2 regions of the Streptomyces sp. GDS52 genome follow, and region 2 is predicted to be linked to the other one. Evidence: riboswitches for the same ligand, from Rfam matches in the RefSeq annotation. Region 2 holds a riboswitch; the other holds the start of a gene.
What was found. A riboswitch is a leader RNA that binds a small molecule or an ion and turns the genes downstream of it on or off. The one in region 2 is predicted to bind cobalamin.

Region 1 (5,793 bases), 890 kb from region 2:
GGAGAGCGAGGGCGGAACCACGGTCCGGACGGCCCGCGTGCCCAAGTACTACCGGCTGAAGAAGCACCTGCTGGACATGACCGAGACGGCTCCGCCCGGCACGCCGGTCCCGCCCGAGCGCACCCTGGCGGCGGAGTTCGACACCTCGCGCACCACCGTGCGCCAGGCACTCCAGGAACTGGTGGTCGAGGGCCGTCTGGAGCGCATCCAGGGCAAGGGCACCTTCGTCGCCAAGCCCAAGGTCTCGCAGGCGCTGCAGCTCACCTCGTACACCGAGGACATGCGCGCCCAGGGCCTGGAGCCCACCTCCCAACTGCTGGACGTCGGCTATGTCACCGCCGACGACGGGCTCGCCGAACTGCTCGACATCACCCCCGGCGGCCGGGTGCTGCGCATCGAGCGGCTGCGCATGGCCAACGGTGAGCCGATGGCCATCGAGACCACCCACCTGAGCGCGAAGCGCTTCCCGGCGCTGCGCCGCAGTCTCGTCAAGTACACCTCCCTCTACACCGCCCTCGCCGAGGTGTACGACGTCCACCTGGCGGAGGCCGAGGAGACCATCGAGACCTCGCTGGCCACCCCGCGCGAGGCCGGCCTGCTCGGCACCGATGTGGGACTGCCGATGCTGATGCTCTCCCGGCACTCCCGGGACCGGGACGGGCAGCCGGTGGAGTGGGTGCGGTCGGTGTACCGGGGCGACCGGTACAAGTTCGTCGCCCGCCTGAAGCGCCCGCAGGACTGAACCCGTAGAACCGATCCCGCAGAACTGAGTCCACAGAGCTGAGCCCGCAGGACTGAACCCGGAGGGATCGGCGGGGGTTTCGCCGAAGAGTCCGCCGCTGTCCGGGCGAGGTTCCGTGGAGTTTAAGTACGCAATCCCCGCGAGGGGTTCCGCCCCGGTCCGCCGCCACCTAGATTTCCTGCGCGTCAAACAGGCGATCAGTGAGGGGACGGAACCGTTTCTATGTCGCAAGCCCCAGAAACCAGCAGACGGCCGGTGGTGACGCCGATGCGCGTCGTCATCGCCGTCTGCCTCCTGGCACCGTTCGTGGCCCTGATGTGGGTCGGCTCGTACGCGAAGACCGACCCCGTCCTCATCGGCATCCCGTTCTTCTACTGGTACCAGATGCTGTGGGTGCCGGTCTCCGCCTTATTGACGGTGACCGCGTACGCGCTGTGGCGGCGTGATCAGCGCGCCCGCGCGGCCGCGAAGGGCGGTGCGCAGCGGTGAACGACGGCGTGAACGGCGTGGCACTCGCCGTCTTCATCTTCTTCTTCGTCCTCGTCACGGCGATGGGCTTTCTGGCCGCCCGCTGGCGCAGGGCCGCGAACGAGCACAGCCTCGACGAATGGGGCCTGGGCGGCCGGTCGTTCGGCACCTGGGTCACCTGGTTCCTGCTCGGCGGCGACCTGTACACGGCGTACACCTTCGTGGCCGTACCGGCGGCGATCTACGCGGCCGGCGCGGCGGGCTTCTTCGCGGTGCCGTACACGATCCTCGTGTACCCGCTGATCTTCACCTTCCTGCCCCGGCTGTGGTCGGTTTCGCACAAGCACGGCTATGTGACGACGTCCGACTTCGTGCGCGGCCGGTTCGACTCGAAGGGGCTGTCGCTGGCGGTGGCGCTCACCGGCATCCTGGCGACGATGCCGTACATCGCGCTCCAACTGGTCGGTATCCAGGCGGTGCTGGACGTGATGGGGGTCGGCGGCGGAGAGAGCACCCACTGGTTCGTCAAGGACCTGCCGCTGCTGATCGCCTTCGGCGTGCTGGCGGCGTACACGTACTCGTCGGGTCTGCGGGCCCCCGCGCTGATCGCTTTCGTGAAGGACACGCTGATCTACCTCGTGATCGCGGTGGCGATCATCTACATCCCGATCAAGCTGGGCGGCTTCGACGTCGTCTTCGCCAAGGCCAGTGAGGCGTACCGCGAGACCAACCCGGCCACCGGCGCACCGCGCGGTTCGCTGGTGCCGGGCGAGGCGGGGCAGTGGACCTACGCCACGCTGGCGCTGGGTTCGGCGCTCGCGCTGTTCATGTACCCGCACTCGATCACCGCGACGCTGTCCTCACGCAGCCGTGAGGTGATCCGCCGCAACACCACGATCCTGCCGCTGTACTCGCTGATGCTGGGCCTGCTGGCGCTGCTCGGTTTCATGGCGATCGCGGCCGGGGTCGATGTCGACAACGGGCAGCTGGCGATCCCGCAGTTGTTCGAGAACATGTTCCCGGACTGGTTCGCCGGGGTGGCCTTCGCGGCGATCGGCATCGGTGCGCTGGTACCGGCGGCGATCATGTCGATCGCGGCCGCGAACCTGTTCACCCGCAACATCTACAAGGACTTCCTCAAGCCCGACGCGACACCCGCGCAGGAGACCCAGGTCTCCAAGGTGGTCTCGCTGCTGGTGAAGGTGGGTGCACTGGTCTTCGTCCTCACCATGGACAAGACGGTCGCCATCAACTTCCAGCTCCTCGGCGGCATCTGGATCCTGCAGACCTTCCCGGCGCTGGTGGGCGGCCTGTTCACCCGCTGGTTCCACCGCTGGGCGCTGCTCGGCGGCTGGGCGGTCGGCATGGTCTACGGCACGGTCGCGGCGTACGGGGTGGCCTCGCCGACGCAGAAGCACTTCGGCGGGTCCGCGAAGGAGATCCCGGGGATCGGCGAGATCGGCTACATCGGCCTCACCGCCTTCGTGCTCAATGTCGTGGTCACGGTCGTGCTGACCTTCCTCATGAGGGCACTCAAGGCGCCCGAGGGCATCGACCGGACCAGGCCGGAGGACTACACGGCGGACGCGGGCGACCCCGGCGTCGAGGTGGAGCTCCCGCCGGCCACGGCGGGCAGCGCCCACTGACGCCGTACAGCGCGCTCGGGGCAGCGGGCCGCCGGAAAAAATCGGCGGCCCGCTGCCCTGCCCGTCGGGCACACTCGCGCCATGGACATCATGATTCGGCCGGTGCAGCCCGACGAGTACAAGACACTGGGTGAGATCACCGCACAGACCTATCTGGAGGACGGTCTGCTCGACTTCGGGGAGAACGACCCGTACCTCGGCGAGCTCAGGGACGTCGCCAAGCGGGCCGCCGCCGCCGAGGTGCTGGTCGCCGTGGACGGCGGCCGGGTGATCGGCGGGGTGACGTTCGTTCCGGACGGCGGGCCCATGGCCGACCTGGCCGGGCCCGGCGAGGCCGAGATCCGGATGCTCGTGGTCGCCCGTGCGGCCCGGGGCCGCGGAGTGGGGGAGGCCCTCGTCCGCACCTGTGTCGACCGGGCGCGGGCCACACCGGGGTGTGAGGGGATCGCGCTGTCGACCCAGCGGATGATGCACTCCGCCCACCGCATCTACGAACGTCTCGGCTTCGTCCGCGCCCCCGAGCGTGACTGGAACCCGGTTCCGCACCTGGACGACATCGACCTTCTCTCCTGCACATTGGCGTTCTGACCCCACCGCGACACAACATATGGGCCCGCTGGCGCCGTCCGGCACAAGATGTATGCTCATGCTTGCTGTCGCCGCAGGGGAATCCGGTGCGAATCCGGAACTGTCCCGCAACGGTGTACTTGTGCGTGTCCGCGTTTCTTGCGTTTTCCGCATTTTTCGCGTGCCCGCACGGGCTTCAGTCCGAGGACCTGCCGACAGTGCGCCCGGCCGTCCGGTCCGGGTGCCTGACGTCCGGGCCTCGTGGAATGGGCCGGTGGACGCGTGGCGCGTGCGCGTGCCCGTGTGCTGCCCCCTCCCCTCTGCGAGGCCCCGTGCCGAGCGAGGGAGAGCCCCACGTGACCATCGCGCCAGCCGATCCTGCTTCAGCGGTCGACCTGACCGACGTGAGCGACGTGAGCGAGGGCCCCGGTGCCGCGCTGCTGCGGACCCTGACCGGGCTGACCGCCGACCTCTCCGACGCCGACCCCGGACGGGTCGCCGCCGCCGCGCTGCGCGGCCGGTCCGCCCGTGCGGACGGGACCGAGCTGCGGGAGCTGGCCACCGAGGCGGCGGCCGGGCTCATCTCCGAGGACCCCGCCTACTCCCGGCTCGCCGCGCGGCTGCTGACGCTCGGCATCCGCGCCGAGGCCGCCTCGCAGGGGGTCACGTCGTTCACCTCCTCGATCTCGACGGGTCACCGCGAGGGCCTCGTCGCGGACCGGACCGCCGAGTTCGTCCTGCTGCACGCGGCCCGTCTCGACGCGCTGATCGACCCCGGCGCGGACGACCGTTTCGGCTACTTCGGCCTGCGCACCCTGCACAGCCGCTATCTGCTGCGGCACCCGGTCACCCGCAAGGTCGTCGAGACACCGCAGCACTTCCTGCTGCGGGTCGCCGCCGGCCTCGCCGAGGACGACAGCGCCCGCTCGGTGGACGAGGTCGCCGCGCTGTACGGCCTGATGAGCCGCCTGGAGTACCTGCCCTCCTCCCCCACCCTGTTCAACTCCGGCACCCGGCACCCCCAGATGTCGTCCTGCTACCTCCTCGACTCCCCCAAGGACGAGCTGGACTCCCTCTACGACCGCTACCACCAGGTGGCCCGCCTCTCCAAGCACGCCGGCGGCATCGGCCTGGCCTACTCCCGGGTCCGCTCCCGCGGTTCGCTGATCCGCGGTACCAACGGGCACTCCAACGGCATCGTCCCGTTCCTGAAGACCCTGGACGCCTCGGTCGCCGCCGTGAACCAGGGCGGCCGGCGCAAGGGCGCGGCAGCGGTCTACCTGGAGACCTGGCACTCGGACGTCGAGGAGTTCCTGGAGCTGCGCGACAACACCGGTGAGGACGCCCGCCGTACGCACAACCTGAACCTCGCGCACTGGGTGCCGGACGAGTTCATGCGCCGGGTGAACGCCGACGCGCCGTGGTCGCTGTTCTCCCCGTCCGACGTCCCGGACCTGGTCGACCTGTGGGGCGAGGAGTTCGACGCGGCCTACCGGGCCGCCGAGGCGGCGGGTCTGGCGACGAAGACGCTCCCCGCGCGGGAGCTGTACGGACGCATGATGCGCACCCTCGCCCAGACCGGCAACGGCTGGATGACCTTCAAGGACGCCGCCAACCGCACCGCCAACCAGACCGCCGAGCCGGGCCACGTCGTCCACTCGTCCAACCTGTGCACGGAGATCCTCGAGGTCACCAGTGACGGGGAGACGGCGGTCTGCAACCTGGGGTCGGTCAACCTCGGCGCGTTCGTCGACCGGGCGAACGGCGCCCTCGACTGGGAGCGGCTGGACGCCACCGTCCGCACCGCCGTCACCTTCCTGGACCGGGTCGTCGACATCAACTTCTACCCGACCGAGCAGGCGCGCCGTTCCAACGCCCGCTGGCGCCCGGTGGGGCTGGGCGTGATGGGCCTCCAGGACGTCTTCTTCCAGCTCCGGCTGCCCTTCGACTCCCCCGGGGCGAAGGCCCTCTCGACCCGTATCGCCGAGCGGATCATGCTCGCCGCGTACGAGACGTCCGCCGGCCTCGCCGAGGCCCACGGCCCCCTGCCGGCCTGGGAGAAGACGCGTACGGCCCGGGGCGTCCTGCACCCCGACCACTACGGCGTGGAGGCGGCCTGGCCCGAGCGGTGGGCCGCGCTGCGCGCGCGCATGGCCACGAGCGGCCTGCGCAACTCGCTGCTCCTGGCGATCGCGCCGACCGCCACCATCGCGTCGATCGCGGGTGTGTACGAGTGCATCGAGCCGCAGGTGTCCAACCTGTTCAAGCGCGAGACGCTGTCCGGCGAGTTCCTCCAGGTCAACTCGTACCTGGTGGACGACCTGAAGCGGCTGGGCGTCTGGGACGCGCGGACCCGTGAGGCGCTGCGCG
Region 2 (5,793 bases):
GATGTAGGGGCGGGAGCGCAGGGAGAGGACCTCGGCGCGGACGATGCGGGCGGTGGACAGCCAGTGGGTGAGGGCGACCGAGATCACCACGGGCCAGACGCCGGGGCGGAACAGGGCGACGATGAAGATGCCGAGCAGCAGGTGCGGGACGGAGGCGATGGTGTCGACCAGGCGCATGACGAGGCGGTCGACCCAGCCGCCGAGGGCTCCGGCGGTGGCTCCGACGGCGGTGCCGATGACGGTGGCGGTGAGCGCGGCCACGACGCCGACGAGCAGGGAGACGCGCAGGCCGTAGACGCAGCGCAGCAGCAGGTCGCGGCCGACGTCGTCGGTGCCGAAGGGGTGGGACCAGCTGGGTGGGAGGAGTTTCGAGGCGAGGTCGACGGCCTGCTGGTCGAGCTGGACCAGTGGGGGGACGAGCAGCACCGCGAGGGCGGTGAGGGCGACCAGGGTGGCGGAGACGCGCAGGCGCAGGGTGTGGGTGGAGCGGCGGGTGGTGCCGTGCGAGCGCCAGGCGGCCGCGGCGGCCGTGGGGGTGGTCGCGTCGGCCGTGGGGGTGGTCGCGTCGGCCTTCTCCGCGGTGGTGTCAGCCATGGGGATCACATCTCCTCCAGCTTGACCCTCGGGTCGATCAGTCCGTACAGGAGGTCGGCGAGGAGGTTTCCGGCGAGGACGGCGGCGGTGGCGAGGGTCGTCAGGGCGGCCAGGAGGGGGAAGTCGACGGCGGTGGCCGCCTCGACGGTGGCGGCGGCGATGCCGGGCCAGCTGAAGACGGTCTCCACCAGGAGGGCGCCGGTGATGAGTTCGGGGACGCGGGAGCCGATGAGGGTGAGCACCGGCAGCAGTCCGGAGCGCAGGGCGTGGCCGAGCAGGACGGTGCGTTCGGCGAGGCCGCGGGCGCGGGCGCCGCGCACGGGGTCCTCGGCCAGGGCGTCGCCGACGCCCTGGCGGACGTAGAGGGTGAACCAGGGCAGCTGGGAGACGGCTAGGACGCCGGCGGGCAGGATCAGGTGGCTGGTGACCTGGCCTGCGGTGACGTGTTCGCTGCCGGTGTCGGTGAGGCCGCCGGCCGGGAGGACGTCGAGGTGGAGGGCGAACATCCAGACGGCGAGCAGGGCGATCCAGAAGACCGGCGCGGCTTCCAGGGAGTAGGCGAGGGAGGTGACCGTGCGGTCGACGAGCGAGCCGGGGCGGCGGGCGGCGAGGACGCCGAGCAGGGTGCCGAGGAGGACGGCGACGGCGAACGCGACGGTGCACAGCAGGGTCGACCAGACCAGCCGTTCGCCGATCGCCTCGGCCACCGGCTGCCGCATCACGCTGGAGTGGCCGAGGTCGCCGGTGAGGGCGGAGGTCAACCACTCCCACCAGCGGACGGCGAAGGGCCGGTCCACGCCGAGGTTGTCGCGGAGCCGGTCCAGGGTTTCCTGGTCGGCGCCGAGGGCGGCGGTTCCGGCGTAGGCCTTGACGGGGTCGAACGGGGAGGCGGCGGCGAGGGCGAAGGCACCGAAGGTGACGACGAGGAGGACGGGCACGGCGAGCAGGGCCCGCCGTGCCACGAGGTGTCCCATCGCCGTCCAGGGCAGGGTCTTCAATTCTTGGGCTGCCAGTCCTCGGCGTTCCACCAGGGGCCGCTGGCGAAGCCGTGCTCGTGCGGTTCGACCTGGGTGGTGAGGTCGCCCCAGCGGTCGTCGAGGACGTAGAGGTGGTCGATGTGGGTGAGGAAGGTGTAGCCGGGGTTCTTGACGAGTGCGCGCTGGAGGTCGTCGTAGGCGGCCTTGCGGTCGTCGGGGTTCTGGGCGCGGCGGCCGGTTTCGAGGGCCTCGTCGACGGCGGGGTCGTCGTAGTGGGGCATGTTGTTGAAGCCGTCGCCGGCGAGGGAGGAGTGGAGCAGGGTGTAGAGGCCGAAGTCGGGGTCGCCGGTGCTGCCGAAGCCGGCGAGGACGGCGTCCTTGCCCATGCGGGGTTCGATGACCTCCCAGGTGGCGCCCTCGACCTTGACGTCGATGCCGGCCTTCTTGGCGTCGGAGGCGTAGGCGAGGGCGTGGTCCTGGCGGACCTTGTCGCCGGAGGGGTAGAAGAGGGTGAAGGCGGCGCGGGTGCCGTCCTTGGCGCGGATGCCGTCCGTGCCGGTCTTCCAGCCGTCGCGGTCGAGGGTCTTCTTGGCCTCGGCGAGGTCCTGGGGGCGTTCGACATCCTTGGCGTACCAGGGGTCGTCGAGGGGCAGCGGCCCGTAGGCGGGGCGGCCGGCGCCGTCGAGGATCTTGTCGACCATGGCCTGGCGGTCCACGGCGAGGTCGAGGGCGCGGCGGATCGTGGTGTCGCCGGTGATCTTGTTCCCGGTGGGGAGGGTGACGGCGCGGAAGTCGTAGGTGGTGGCCTGGTAGGTCTTGCGGCCGTCGTCGTTCTTGAAGGTGGCGGCGAGGTTGGGCGGGAGGGTCGCGCCGTCGAGGTCGCCGGAGCGCAGCCGGGTGGCGCGGACGTCGTCGTCGGCGATGATCGCCATGGTGAGCTTCTTCACCTTCGGTGCGCCGCCCCAGTAGTCGGGGTTCGCCTTGAAGGTGAGCTTCTCGCCCTTGCTCCAGCCGGTGAGGAGGTACGGTCCGGTGCCGATCGGCGCGGTGTTGAAGACGCCGGTGTTGGGGTCCTGCTCGCCCGCGACGTGTTCGGGGACGATGGGCAGGACGGTGCGGGCCGGGAAGGCCGCGTAGGGGTACTTGAGGGTGAAGACGACCTTGTCGTCGCCGTCGGCGCGGATCTCCTTGACAGCGTCCAGTTCGCTCTTGGCGGTGTTGTTGGTCTTGTCGTCGAGGACCGTCTCGTACGTGTAGACCACGTCTTCGGCGGTGAGGGGTTCGCCGTCGCTGAACTTCACGTCCGGGCGCAGGGTGTAGGTGTAGGTGCGGCCGTCGTCGGTGATCTCGGGGAGCGCCTTGGCGAGGGCGGGCTCGAGCTCCAGGTCGGCGTCCCGGGCGAGCAGCCCGTCGAAGATCTTGGAGTTGCCGTCCTTGCCGTAGCCGAGCAGGGGGCTCAGCGTGTCCGGTTCGGAGGGGACCCCGATCACCACGGAGTCGGCGGACCCGCCGCTCGCGGCGCCGTCCGTGCCGCCGCCGGGGGCCGAGCACGCGGCGACCGCGGCGGCCATGGTCGCCGCGACGGCGGCACCCTTTATTCGTCGGGTCGTCATCGAATTCCACACCTTTGCTGCCCGGATCTCGTTGTTGCATATTAGTTGCAGCAGGGTTCTGCCCAGCACCCCCTCCCCTCATTCCCGCGCTTCGGCGGACCGGGTCCGCCGGGCGCGCGCCGCCGGGCGCCGTCCGCGCGCCCCCCGGAAGTGCTTGTCAGCGGCCCGGAACGGGGTCTAGGGTCGCCACGCCTTGGTGAACGGGAAATCCGGTGCGATACCGGTGCGGCCCTCGCCACTGTGATCGGGAAGTCCGGCTCCGGCCCCAGGCCCTGTCCCCCGACAGGACCGAACGGCAGCCACTGGGTCCACCTCGGACCCGGGAAGGCGGAGCACGGGCGGTGGTACCCGTCAGCCAGGAGACCGGCCAAGGCGCGTCAACCATCCACGAGGTGCTGGAGAGGGTCTGCCGAGTCATGCACATAGCCGAGGGTTTTCTACCGCCGGCGCACGCGGTCGCCTGGGGCGTCGCGTCGGCGCCGTTCGTCGTCCACGGAGCCCGGACGCTCACCCGTGAGGTCAGGGAACATCCCGAGAGCACGCTGCTGCTGGGCGCGTCGGGAGCGTTCACCTTCGTCCTGTCCGCGCTGAAACTGCCCTCGGTGACCGGGAGTTGCTCCCATCCCACCGGTACCGGGCTGGGCGCCATCCTGTTCCGGCCGCCGGTCATGGCGGTGCTGGGCACCATCACCCTGCTGTTCCAGGCCCTGTTGCTCGCCCACGGCGGGCTGACCACGCTCGGCGCCAACGTCTTCTCGATGGCGGTCGTCGGTCCGTGGGCGGGATACGGGGTCTACCGGCTGGTGCGGCGGTCCGGGGCGCCGCTGATGGTGGCGGTGTTCTGCGGCGCGTTCGTCGCCGACCTGTCGACGTACTGCGTGACGAGTGTGCAGCTGGCGCTCGCCTTTCCCGACCCGGGGAGCGGATTCCTGGGCGCGCTGGGCAAGTTCGGCTCCGTCTTCGCCGTCACGCAGATTCCGCTCGCGGTGAGCGAGGGGCTGCTGACGGTGCTGGTGATGCGCCTGCTGGTGCAGTCCAGCAGGGGCGAACTGACCCGGCTCGGGGTGCTGGTGGCGGGGCTCGGGAAGAAGTCGGCGGGCACGGGCTCAAGCACGGGCACGGGCACGGATACGGACGCAGGCGCGGGCACGGGCGAGGCGGTGGCCCGATGAGCCGGAACGCGAAGATCAACTCCCTGTTGCTGCTTCTGGTGGCCGTGCTCGCCGTGGTGCCGCTGGTGTTCGGGCTCGGCGATCACAAGGAGGAGCCGTTCGCGGGCGCCGACGCGGAGGCGGAGGTCGCGATCACCGAGATCGACCCGGACTACGAGCCGTGGTTCTCGCCGCTGTACGAACCGCCGTCCGGGGAGATCGAGTCGGCGCTGTTCGCCCTCCAGGCGGCGATCGGCGCGGGCGTGCTCGCGTACTACTTCGGGCTGCGGCGGGGGCGCCGGCAGGGGGCGGAACGGGAGCGGGGGACCTCCACCACCGCGGCGGACGTCGACGACGCGGCCCCCGCCGGAAGCGGGGCCTGATCCCCCGTGCTGCCGATCGACGCGGCGGCGCACAGCAGCCGCTGGCGCCGCCGTCATCCCGTGGACAAGGCCGTGCTCGGGCTGGGGCTCACCGTGCTGGCGATCTCGCTGCCGCCCTGGCCGGGCGCGGCCCTGGTGCTGCTGACCGCTCTCGCGGTGCTGCTGGGCCCGGCGGGGGTGCCGGGGCGGCGGTTGTGGCGTGCCTACCGGGTGCCGCTGAGCTTCTGCGTGACCGGGGCGCTCACACTGCTGGTGCAGGTGGGCGGGCCGGGCGGGTTCGTGGCCTGGGCCGACGGCGGGCCGTTGCGCGCCGGGGAGTTGCTGCTGCGCACCTCGGCGGCCTCCCTGGGCGTGCTGCTGTTCGCCTTCACCACGCCGATGTCCGATCTGCTGCCGCGCCTGGTACGGGCCGGGGTGCCCGCTCCCCTGGTGGACGTGGCGCTGGTGACGTACCGGATGAGTTTCCTGCTGCTCGACTCGGTGCGCCGGATCGGGGACGCTCAGGCGGCCCGGCTCGGGCACACCACCCGGGCGGCGACCTGGCGTTCGCTGGGCGGGCTCGGCGCGACCGCGTTCGTCCGGTCCTTCGACCGGGCGGCGCGGCTGCAGACGGGGCTCGCCGGACGCGGTTACGACGGCACGCTGCGCGTGCTGGTGCCGGAGGCGCGGGTCTCGGTGCGCTTCACGGTCGGGAGCCTGGCCCTCCTCGCGGCCCTGGCCGCCCTCACCCTCGTCCTGGAAAGGCCGCTGTCGTGAGCGGGCCCGCGCTGGTCGCCCTGCGGGGCGCGTCGTTCGCGTACGAGGACGGCCCGGCCGTGCTCACCGGCCTCGACTTCGAGGTGCGGGAGGGGCGTGCGCTCGCCCTGCTGGGCCGCAACGGGAGCGGCAAGACGACGCTGATGCGGTTGCTGAGCGGTGGACTGCGTCCGGGCACAGGCGAGTTGGCCGTGGCGGGGCGGCCTGTCCGGTACGACCGCAAGGGGCTGACCCGGCTGCGGACGACCGTACAGCTGGTGGTGCAGGACCCCGACGACCAGCTGTTCGCGGCGTCCGTGGGCCAGGACGTGTCGTTCGG

Region 1: it holds a riboswitch for cobalamin, as region 2 does, so the genes downstream of both, ACTWJ9_RS10260 (ribonucleoside-diphosphate reductase subunit alpha) here and ACTWJ9_RS06340 (energy-coupling factor ABC transporter permease) in region 2, are expected to answer to the same signal.

The regions. Positions count from the first base shown of each region.
Region 1 covers NZ_CM125966.1:2,292,613-2,298,405, forward strand. Annotated here, with positions in the region: gene ACTWJ9_RS10240 (GntR family transcriptional regulator) at 1-742, shown strand, start outside; gene ACTWJ9_RS10245 (DUF3311 domain-containing protein) at 965-1,231, shown strand; gene mctP (monocarboxylate uptake permease MctP) at 1,228-2,856, shown strand; gene ACTWJ9_RS10255 (GNAT family N-acetyltransferase) at 2,938-3,444, shown strand; cobalamin riboswitch at 3,460-3,654, shown strand; gene ACTWJ9_RS10260 (ribonucleoside-diphosphate reductase subunit alpha) at 3,780-5,793, shown strand, end outside.
Region 2 covers NZ_CM125966.1:1,406,895-1,412,687, forward strand. Annotated here, with positions in the region: gene ACTWJ9_RS06325 (ABC transporter permease) at 1-594, opposite strand, end outside; gene ACTWJ9_RS06330 (ABC transporter permease) at 600-1,568, opposite strand; gene ACTWJ9_RS06335 (ABC transporter substrate-binding protein) at 1,589-3,184, opposite strand; cobalamin riboswitch at 3,362-3,570, shown strand; gene ACTWJ9_RS06340 (energy-coupling factor ABC transporter permease) at 3,601-4,356, shown strand; gene ACTWJ9_RS06345 (energy-coupling factor ABC transporter substrate-binding protein) at 4,353-4,718, shown strand; gene cbiQ (cobalt ECF transporter T component CbiQ) at 4,725-5,474, shown strand; gene ACTWJ9_RS06355 (energy-coupling factor ABC transporter ATP-binding protein) at 5,471-5,793, shown strand, end outside.